2 regions of the Apolloniradiicaulis salifontis genome follow, and region 2 is predicted to be linked to the other one. Evidence: predicted binding sites of a transcription regulator. Region 2 holds the regulator's gene; the other holds the start of a gene.

Region 1 (4,174 bases), 530 kb from region 2:
CCGTGGCCGAACGCGCTTCAAACGCGGCGCGCGGCATTTCAAAGATCAGCGCGCCGGCGAGATCTGAATTGCGGCGAAGGAAATCCAGAAAGGCGGGGAAGAACTCGTCATCGGCCAGGCTGTTGATGGAGACATTGCAAAATACGCCGATACGCCGGTCCTGCTTGGTGAGGCGGCGCACGATCTGGACGCAGCGCAGCAGCAGAAGATTGTCCACGTCGGTGATGAGATTAGCTTCCTCGGCGGCGGCCAGAAACTCGGCCGGCGCCAGAACACGCCCGTCGGCGTCGCGGATGCGGGTATATCCTTCATAGAAATAGGTGCGCCGCTGGGGCAGGCCGACCACCGGCTGCAGGTAGAGATCCACCCGGTTGGCGTCGAGCGCCTCGCGCACGACCGCCGCGTCCACACGGACGGCGCCGTGTGCTCCGGTCCCGGCGGCGAAATGGGGGTGGGGCGCTGTGGCGCCGGCCTGTTCCAGCCGGGCCAGAAGCTCGGCCACCAGCCGTTCATCGCTGCGCGCCGGTTCGTGTGCGCCGGCCTCGCCCGGCGCCGGGCTCGTGCCGGGGGCGCCGCTCGCGCGAGAGGCCGGAGACCCAGAAACACCCGGGACCCCCGGAACCATGGCGTCCAGGCGCGCCTGGGCGGCTTCAAGCTCTTCAAGCATGGACAGATTGGCGGCCTTGAGCTGGTGGAGCTCGTCCTGGAACATGGATTTTTCCTGGGACCGCGCCGCGGCGGCGTGCACCTGGCCTGCGATGAGGAAAACCAGCGCCCCCATGAGCCAGGCCATCTGGGTGTTCATCAGATCCAGCCGGTCGAATCCCAAGGCTGCGACCACGGCCACCATGGCGTAAGTGAGCACCACCAGTATGTCGCCGGCCTTCGGCATCAACCCTCCCCCAGAAGCGTCGAATCACGACGCCATGAGCCTTATGATAGCCTGCGTTAAGACAGGTTGACGAAGGGTATACAAGAAAACGGCGCGCCCCTTGTGAGGGCGCGCCGCATTCTGGTCCGTGTTAAGCGGTGCGCTTAGCTGGTGTGCGGGGCGATGCGGATCTCCACCCGGCGGTTCGCAGCGCGGCCCGCATCGGTGGAGTTGTCGGCCACCGGCTGGGTCTCGCCCATGCCCGCGACGTAGAAGCGGTCCTGAATGACGCCGCGGCTGATCAGGTCGGAGGCCACCGCGCTGGCGCGGCGTTCCGACAGGCGCTGGTTGTAGTCGGCGGCGCCCACCGAGTCGGCGTGGCCGATGACGTTCACATAGGTCGCCGGATAGGTCTGAAGCACGTCGGCCACATCGTCCAGCACCGGGCCGAAACGCGGGGAGACCTGAGCGGAATCGGTGGCGAATGTCACGTCGCCCGGCATGGTGAGGATCAAGTCGTCGCCGACGCGGCGCACGGAAACGCCGGAGTTACGCAGGCGCTCGCGGAACGCGGTTTCCTGGCGATCCATGTAATTGCCGGCCGCAGCGCCGCCCAGGGCGCCGATGCCCGCGCCGATGAGCGCGTTGCGGCGGTCGTCGCCGCCGGCCAGCGTGCCGAGCAGCGCGCCCGCCGCCGCGCCGGCGAGAACGCCGGTGCCGGTGCGGTTCTGGCTGACGTTTCCGTACTGGTCGGTGGTGGTGCAGGCGGCAGCCAGGCCGAGGGCCAGCGCGCCGGCGGTGATGGAACGGATGAACATGAGCAAAGCCTCCTAGAGAGCAAGAGCGGCGGGTCCGGGTCGTCGCCGGAGCCTGTCCGGACGCTCCGGATGTATTTTATAAGAGCGACATTCATATGAACGCACGCTGAAGCGCAATAACGCAAGCAAACCGTTTTCGCTCCGCTTTCATTCTAGCGTCTGCAGGCGTGGCGTAAGTATGGCGGGTGTGGGGCGATCAACCGGCGCCGCGATGAACCGGCGATGAAAATATTTCGTCTCGATACCCTGTGCGCCCACTTGACGCGTCACCGCGACGGTCTTACCTGCAGCTCCGTTAGCAGTCGGGTCCGGTGAGTGCCAAAGCTCCCGGCCCGGCTGGCTAAACCTGATGAAATCCTGAACGAGCAAATTTGCTCAGACACGGAGCTACCGCAATGAATTTTCGTCCTCTCCATGATCGCGTGCTGGTGAAGCGCGTCGAGGAAGAAGCCAAGACCAAGGGCGGGATCATCATCCCCGACACCGCCAAGGAAAAGCCCCAGGAAGGCGAGATCGTCGCCATCGGCGGCGGCGCCATCAAGGAAGACGGCACCGTGCGTCCGCTGGACGTGAAAGCCGGCGACCGGGTGCTGTTCGGCAAGTGGTCGGGCACCGAGGTCACCGTTGATGGTGAGGATCTCCTCATCATGAAAGAATCCGACATCCTCGGCATTCTTGACGGCAAGGCGGCGTCCAAGGCCGCGTAAATCGCGCCGGACACCCGCTTACTCCCCCATACTCAAAGTTTGAATAGAGAGACGAACGATGGCTGCCAAAGACGTGAAGTTCGGCGCTTCTGCGCGCGAGAAGATGCTCCGGGGCGTGGATATCCTCGCCGACGCCGTGAAGGTGACCCTCGGCCCCAAAGGCCGCAACGTGGTGATCGAGCGCTCGTTCGGCGCGCCGCGCACCACCAAGGACGGCGTGTCGGTCGCCAAGGAAATCGAGCTTGAGGACAAGTTCGAGAACATGGGCGCCCAGATGGTCCGCGAAGTCGCTTCGCGCACCAATGACGAAGCCGGCGACGGCACCACCACCGCCACCGTGCTCGCCCAGTCCATCATCCGTGAGGGCATGAAGTCGGTCGCGGCCGGCATGAACCCGATGGACCTGAAGCGCGGCATCGATCTGGCCGTGAAGAAAGTCGTCGAGAACATCAAGTCGATCTCCACCCCCATCAAGGGTTCTGAAGAGATCGCCCAGGTCGGCACCATCTCCGCCAACGGCGAAAAAGACATTGGCGAGATGATCGCCCGCGCCATGGAGAAAGTCGGCAATGAAGGCGTCATCACGGTCGAGGAAGCCAAATCCCTCGAAACCGAGCTGGAAGTCGTCGAAGGCATGCAGTTCGACCGCGGCTACCTGTCGCCTTACTTCGTGACCGACGCCGACAAGATGGTCGCCGATCTTGAAGACCCGTACATCCTGCTGTTCGAGAAGAAGCTCTCCTCGCTGCAGGCCATGCTGCCGGTCCTCGAAGCGGTGGTTCAGTCCAATCGCCCGCTGCTCATCATCGCCGAAGATGTTGAAGGCGAAGCGCTGGCGACCCTGGTGGTCAACAAGCTGCGCGGCGGCCTGAAGATCGCTGCGGTGAAAGCTCCCGGCTTCGGCGATCGCCGCAAGGCGATGCTTGAGGACATCGCAGTCCTCACCGGCGGCACCGTTGTCAGCGAAGACATCGGCATCAAGCTCGAGAACGTCACCCTGGACATGCTGGGCACCGCCAAGAAGGTGAACATCACCAAGGACGACACCACGATCGTCGACGGCGCCGGTGAAAAGACCGCCATCGAAGGCCGCGTCAGCCAGCTCCGTCGCCAGATCGAGGACACTTCTTCGGACTACGACAAGGAGAAGCTGCAGGAACGTCTGGCGAAGCTCGCCGGCGGTGTTGCGGTGATCAAGGTCGGCGGCGCTTCGGAAATCGAAGTGAAAGAGCGCAAAGACCGCGTCGACGACGCCCTGAACGCCACGCGCGCCGCTGTCGAAGAAGGCATCGTCCCGGGTGGTGGTGTCGCGCTTCTCAAAGCCGCCAAGGCGCTTGAAGGCCTCACCGGCGAGAACGACGATCAGGATCAGGGCATCGCCATCGTGGCGCGCGCCCTCCAGGCCCCGATCCGTCAGATCGCCGAGAACGCCGGGGTCGAAGGCTCCATCGTGGTCGGCAAGGTCAATGAGAGCAAAGACGCCAATTTCGGCTACAACGCTCAGACCGAAGTCTACGAAGACCTGGTGAAAGCCGGCGTCATCGACCCGGCCAAAGTGGCCCGCATCGCGCTTCAGGACGCCGCCTCCGTGGCCTCCCTGATGATCACGACGGAAGCCGCCGTGGCCGAGCGTCCCAAGAAAGACAATGGCGGCGGCCAGCAAGGCCCCGACATGGGCGGCATGGGCTTCTAGGCTCAGCCTCTCAAGCGCTTACGGGAAAGGGCGGCTCGAAAGAGCCGCCCTTTTTTCGTTTCGTGCTCGAAAAAGCTGATCAGCC
Region 2 (4,174 bases):
CCATTCCGGTCAGCTGGCGCGCTCCTGCGTGGAGCTGGCCAAGGACTGGCGCACCGACCGCTATATGCGCCGGCTGGAGGCCATGCTCATCGTCGCCGACAAGGATGAGAGCTTCGTGCTCACCGGCGCCGGCGACGTGCTGGAGCCCGAAGACGGCATCGCCGCCATCGGCTCGGGCGGCAATTACGCCCTCGCCGCGGCGCGCGCCCTGATGGAGTATGAGGACGAGGCCGAGACCATCGCCCGCAAGGCCATGAAGGTCGCCAGCGATATCTGCATCTACTCCAACAATAATCTCACCATCGAGACGCTTTAGCCGGCGGACTCGCCGCCGGCTGAAGATCGTCGGGCTTTATGCGCGCTTCAGCCCTTCAGGGCGGCGGTCTGCCTGGCGCAGAGCTCGGACACGCCCTTGCGGGCCAGCGCGAAGAGCTGGTCGAACTGTTCGGGGGCCATGGGGCGGTCCTCGGCGGTGGCCTGCACCTCGATGACGCCGCCTTGAGCGCTGAGCACGAAATTGGCGTCGGTCTGGGCGATCCGGTCTTCCTCGTATTCCAGATCCAGGCGCGCCTCGCCGGAGATCAGCCCGCAGCTCACGGCGGCGAGCTGGGCGTGGACCGGGTCGGTCTTGATGACCTCTTCCTCCAGCAGATAGCCCACCGCCTGCTTCAGGGCGAGCCAGGCGCCGGTGATGGACGCGGTGCGCGTGCCGCCGTCGGCCTGCAGCACGTCGCAATCAATCAGGATCTGACGCTCGCCCAGGGCTTTGAGATCGATGCAGGCGCGCAAGGACCGCCCGATCAGGCGCTGGATCTCCTGGGTGCGGCCGGAGACCTTGCCGCCGGTCACCTCGCGCCTTGTGCGCGTATGGGTGGCGCGCGGCAGCATGGAATACTCCGCCGTCACCCAGCCCTTGCCCTGACCGCGCAGCCAGGGCGGGGTGTGATCGTCGACGCTGGCGGTGCACAGCACATGGGTATTCCCGCACTTCACGAGGCAGGACCCCTCGGCGTAGGGGTTGAACCCCATTTCAAAGCGAATGTCGCGAAGGGCGTCGGGCTGGCGGCCATCGGGGCGCATGGGGGATCTCCTGAACACTGTTGCTGGCCTTGCTACTCTGATCCGCGCGCCGGTCAAGCCGGGCGGGGCGGCGCCAGCGGGGCGCATTGCTAAGGCGGGCCGACGCGACTACCTCTTGAGGCATGGACGACCCACTCCGCCCGGTTACCGGATTACAGGCTCTGGATGCGCGCTCGCGCCGGCTGTTTCGCGAGCTGGTGGAGACGTATCTGGCCACCGGCGAGCCGGTGGGCTCTCGCACCCTGTCGAAAACCAGCGGACTGACCCTGTCGCCGGCCTCCATCCGCAACACCATGGCTGATCTGGCGCAAGCCGGGCTTCTGAGCGCGCCCCACGCCTCGGCCGGGCGCATGCCCACCCATGCCGGGCTTCGCCTGTTCGTGGACGGGCTGTTGCAGATCGGCGATCTGGACAGCGAGGAGCGCCGCGATATCGAGGACCGGGTGAGCGCCGCCGGGCGCCGGCCGGAAGAAGTTCTGTCAGAAGCCTCCGCGCTTCTGTCGGGCCTGGCCGGAGGCGCCGGCCTTGTGGCGAGCGCGGAAGCCGATGCGCCGCTGCGCCATGTGGAGTTCGTCAATCTGTCGCCCACCGAAATCCTCGCCGTTCTGGTGAGCGAGGACGGCGGGGTGGAGAACCGGCTCATGCGCGCGCCTGTCGGGCTGCCGCCGGCTGCGCTCATAGAGGCGGGCAATTATCTTTCCTCCCGGCTGCGCGGGCGCACCCTGGCTGAAGCTCTGAAAGAAATCGCCGAGGAGATCGCCAGCAAGCGCGCTCAGCTCGACGGCGCCGCGTCCAGCCTCGTGGAGCAGGGCCTGGCGGACTGGGGCGGACCGGAAAGCCGCACCCTCATCGTGCGCGGTCAGGGCCGCCTTCTTGAAGCGGTGCAGGCGGCCGAGGATCTGGAGCGCGTGCGTCTGCTGTTTGACGATATCGAGCGCAAGGAGGGCCTTCTGGCGCTGCTGGACGAAGCGCGGTCGGGCAAGGGCGTGCGCCTGTTCATCGGGTCTGAAAACCCGCTGTTCTCGCTGTCCGGCTCCAGCGTCATCGTCGCCCCCTATCGCAACCGCGACAACCGGATCATCGGCGCGCTGGGCGTCATCGGGCCGACCCGGCTGAACTATGCGCGCGTCATTCCGCTGGTGGATTACACCGCCCAGGTGGTGGGCAAGCTGATCGCCGGCGGGCGATGACCCCTTGACCTTTTGACCCATCGACTTGATCTAGCCTCCCATGACCCAGGATAACGCAAAACCCGACACCAATCCCGACGCCGCCACCGCGGCGTCCCCCGAGAGCGAGGCTGCGCGCACCGGCGCGGACGCGCCGCTGGGCGAAGACGAGCAGCCCGATTCGCTCGAGGCGGAACGCCGGGGCGATGATTTCGCCGAGGCGGCGCCCGAACCCGATCCGGACGCCCAGCTCGCCGAGGCCCGCGACAAGCTCCTGCGCGCCTACGCGGAGATGGAGAACACCAAGAAGCGCGCCCAGCGTGACGTGAAGGATGCGCGCGAATACGCCGTCACCGGCTTTGCGCGCGACATGCTGGACGTGGCTGACAATCTGGCCCGTGCGCTTGCGAGCATCGACGGCGACGCCAAGCGGAGCGCCGGACCGGCCTTCGCCACGCTGATCGAAGGCGTCGAGCTCACCGAACGCCGCCTGGTCGCGACGCTGGAGCGCCACGGCGTCAAGAAGGTCGAGCCGAGCCCCGGCGACCCGTTCAACGCCAATCACCATCAGGCCGCCGCACAGGTGCCAGCCGACCAGCCCAAGGGCGCCGTGGCCCATGTGATGCAGCCTGGCTATGTCATCGGCGAGCGCACCCTGCGCGCCGCCATGGTGGTGGTCAGCGCCGGTCCCGCTGAAGGCGGCGGCGGTCAGGGCAAATCCCAGGACAAGCCGGATGCGCCTCAGAGCGGCGCGGGCGGCGGCGTGGATGTGAGCGCTTAAAGGCGCGCACACACTTCAAGGCATAAAAAAGGGCGGCCCCGTCGGAGCCGCCCTTTTCATGTCTGCCGGGCGTTTGAGGCCCTAGCGGCGCGCGGCGGTGCGCGCCTCGCCGTTCTGCCACCAGGTGGAGCCGTTGCGGTAGTCTTCATACCAGTAGCGGCCCGAATACTGATCGTAATACAGCTCGGAATGGTTGGGATTGTTGGCGTTATGCCCACAGCCGCCGGGGCGGTTGCAGCCCACCACGGCGCCGGCGGCGCCGCCGAGGCCCGCGCCGATCAGCGCGCCGGTCTGGGCGTTGCCGGACCCGACATTATTGCCGATGACCGCGCCCGCGAGCGCGCCGGCGCCGGCGCCGATGGCGGCGCCCTGGACGCCCTGATTGGTGGCGCACGCGCTCAAGGCGAGCGGCGCGGCGGCGAGTAGAACGAGCTTGCGGAACATGGCGAACTCCCTTGAAAAGCAACGGGACGGACCCCTGCGGTCCGTTACATGGCGGTTATCAGAAACCATCGAGGCTGAATTGAGGCTGAACGAGATCGGCTATCGCGCCGTGCGCTCGCAAAGCCTTGCGGCCACCGCCACCATCTGATCGAGAACCACCGGCTTGGCCAGATAGTCGTCGGCGCCCGCCGCCAGAGCTGCTTCTCGCGCGCCGGCCATGGCGTGGGCGGTGACCATGAGGATGGGAATATCGCGTACCGGCGGGCCCATGGCGCGGATGAGACGAATCGCCTCCTCGCCGTTCAAACCCGGCATCTCCCGGTCCATGATGACCAGATCGAAGGCCTCGCTCTGCAGCCGTTTCAGAGCCGGCTCGGCGCGGGCTTCCGAGCTGACCCGCCAGCCATGCAGGACCAACGCCTCTTCAGCCACCTCGCGATTGACCGGATTGTCCTCCACCAGAAGGGCGTGGCGCGCCGGTGACGGCGCGGCCTCGCTTGCACCGGCCGTCCGGGGCGGCGGCGTTACAACCGGGTCGGCGGTGATCAACGGCAGGATCACGCGGAACACCGCGCCGCCTTCGGGTGCGTCATCCACCTCCAGCGCGCCGCCGGCCAGAGCGGCCAATTCGTTTGCGATGGCGAGACCCAGCCCGACGCCCTCATGGTCGCGCGACAAGGACGCCTCACCCTGGCGGAAG

The links. The regulator HrcA, encoded in region 2, represses chaperone genes, less so after heat shock. The targets are predictions, from matches to a motif close to GTTAGCANTCNNNNNNNNNGANTGCTAAC.
Region 1: a site for HrcA is predicted at 1,984-2,012, ahead of groES (co-chaperone GroES). Genes of this name have one in related genera too.

What each region holds. Positions count from the first base shown of each region.
Region 1 covers NZ_CM132387.1:633,131-637,304, forward strand. The annotation lists gene ACWCOP_RS02980 (EAL domain-containing protein) at 1-892, opposite strand, end outside; gene ACWCOP_RS02985 (YiaD family glycine zipper/OmpA-like lipoprotein) at 1,036-1,689, opposite strand; gene groES (co-chaperone GroES) at 2,085-2,396, shown strand; gene groL (chaperonin GroEL) at 2,455-4,089, shown strand; gene ACWCOP_RS03000 (hypothetical protein) at 4,169-4,174, opposite strand, start outside.
Region 2 covers NZ_CM132387.1:106,247-110,420, forward strand. The annotation lists gene hslV (ATP-dependent protease subunit HslV) at 1-316, shown strand, start outside; gene rph (ribonuclease PH) at 364-1,080, opposite strand; gene hrcA (heat-inducible transcriptional repressor HrcA) at 1,203-2,270, shown strand; gene grpE (nucleotide exchange factor GrpE) at 2,311-3,030, shown strand; gene ACWCOP_RS00520 (YMGG-like glycine zipper-containing protein) at 3,112-3,474, opposite strand; gene ACWCOP_RS00525 (PAS domain-containing hybrid sensor histidine kinase/response regulator) at 3,574-4,174, opposite strand, start outside.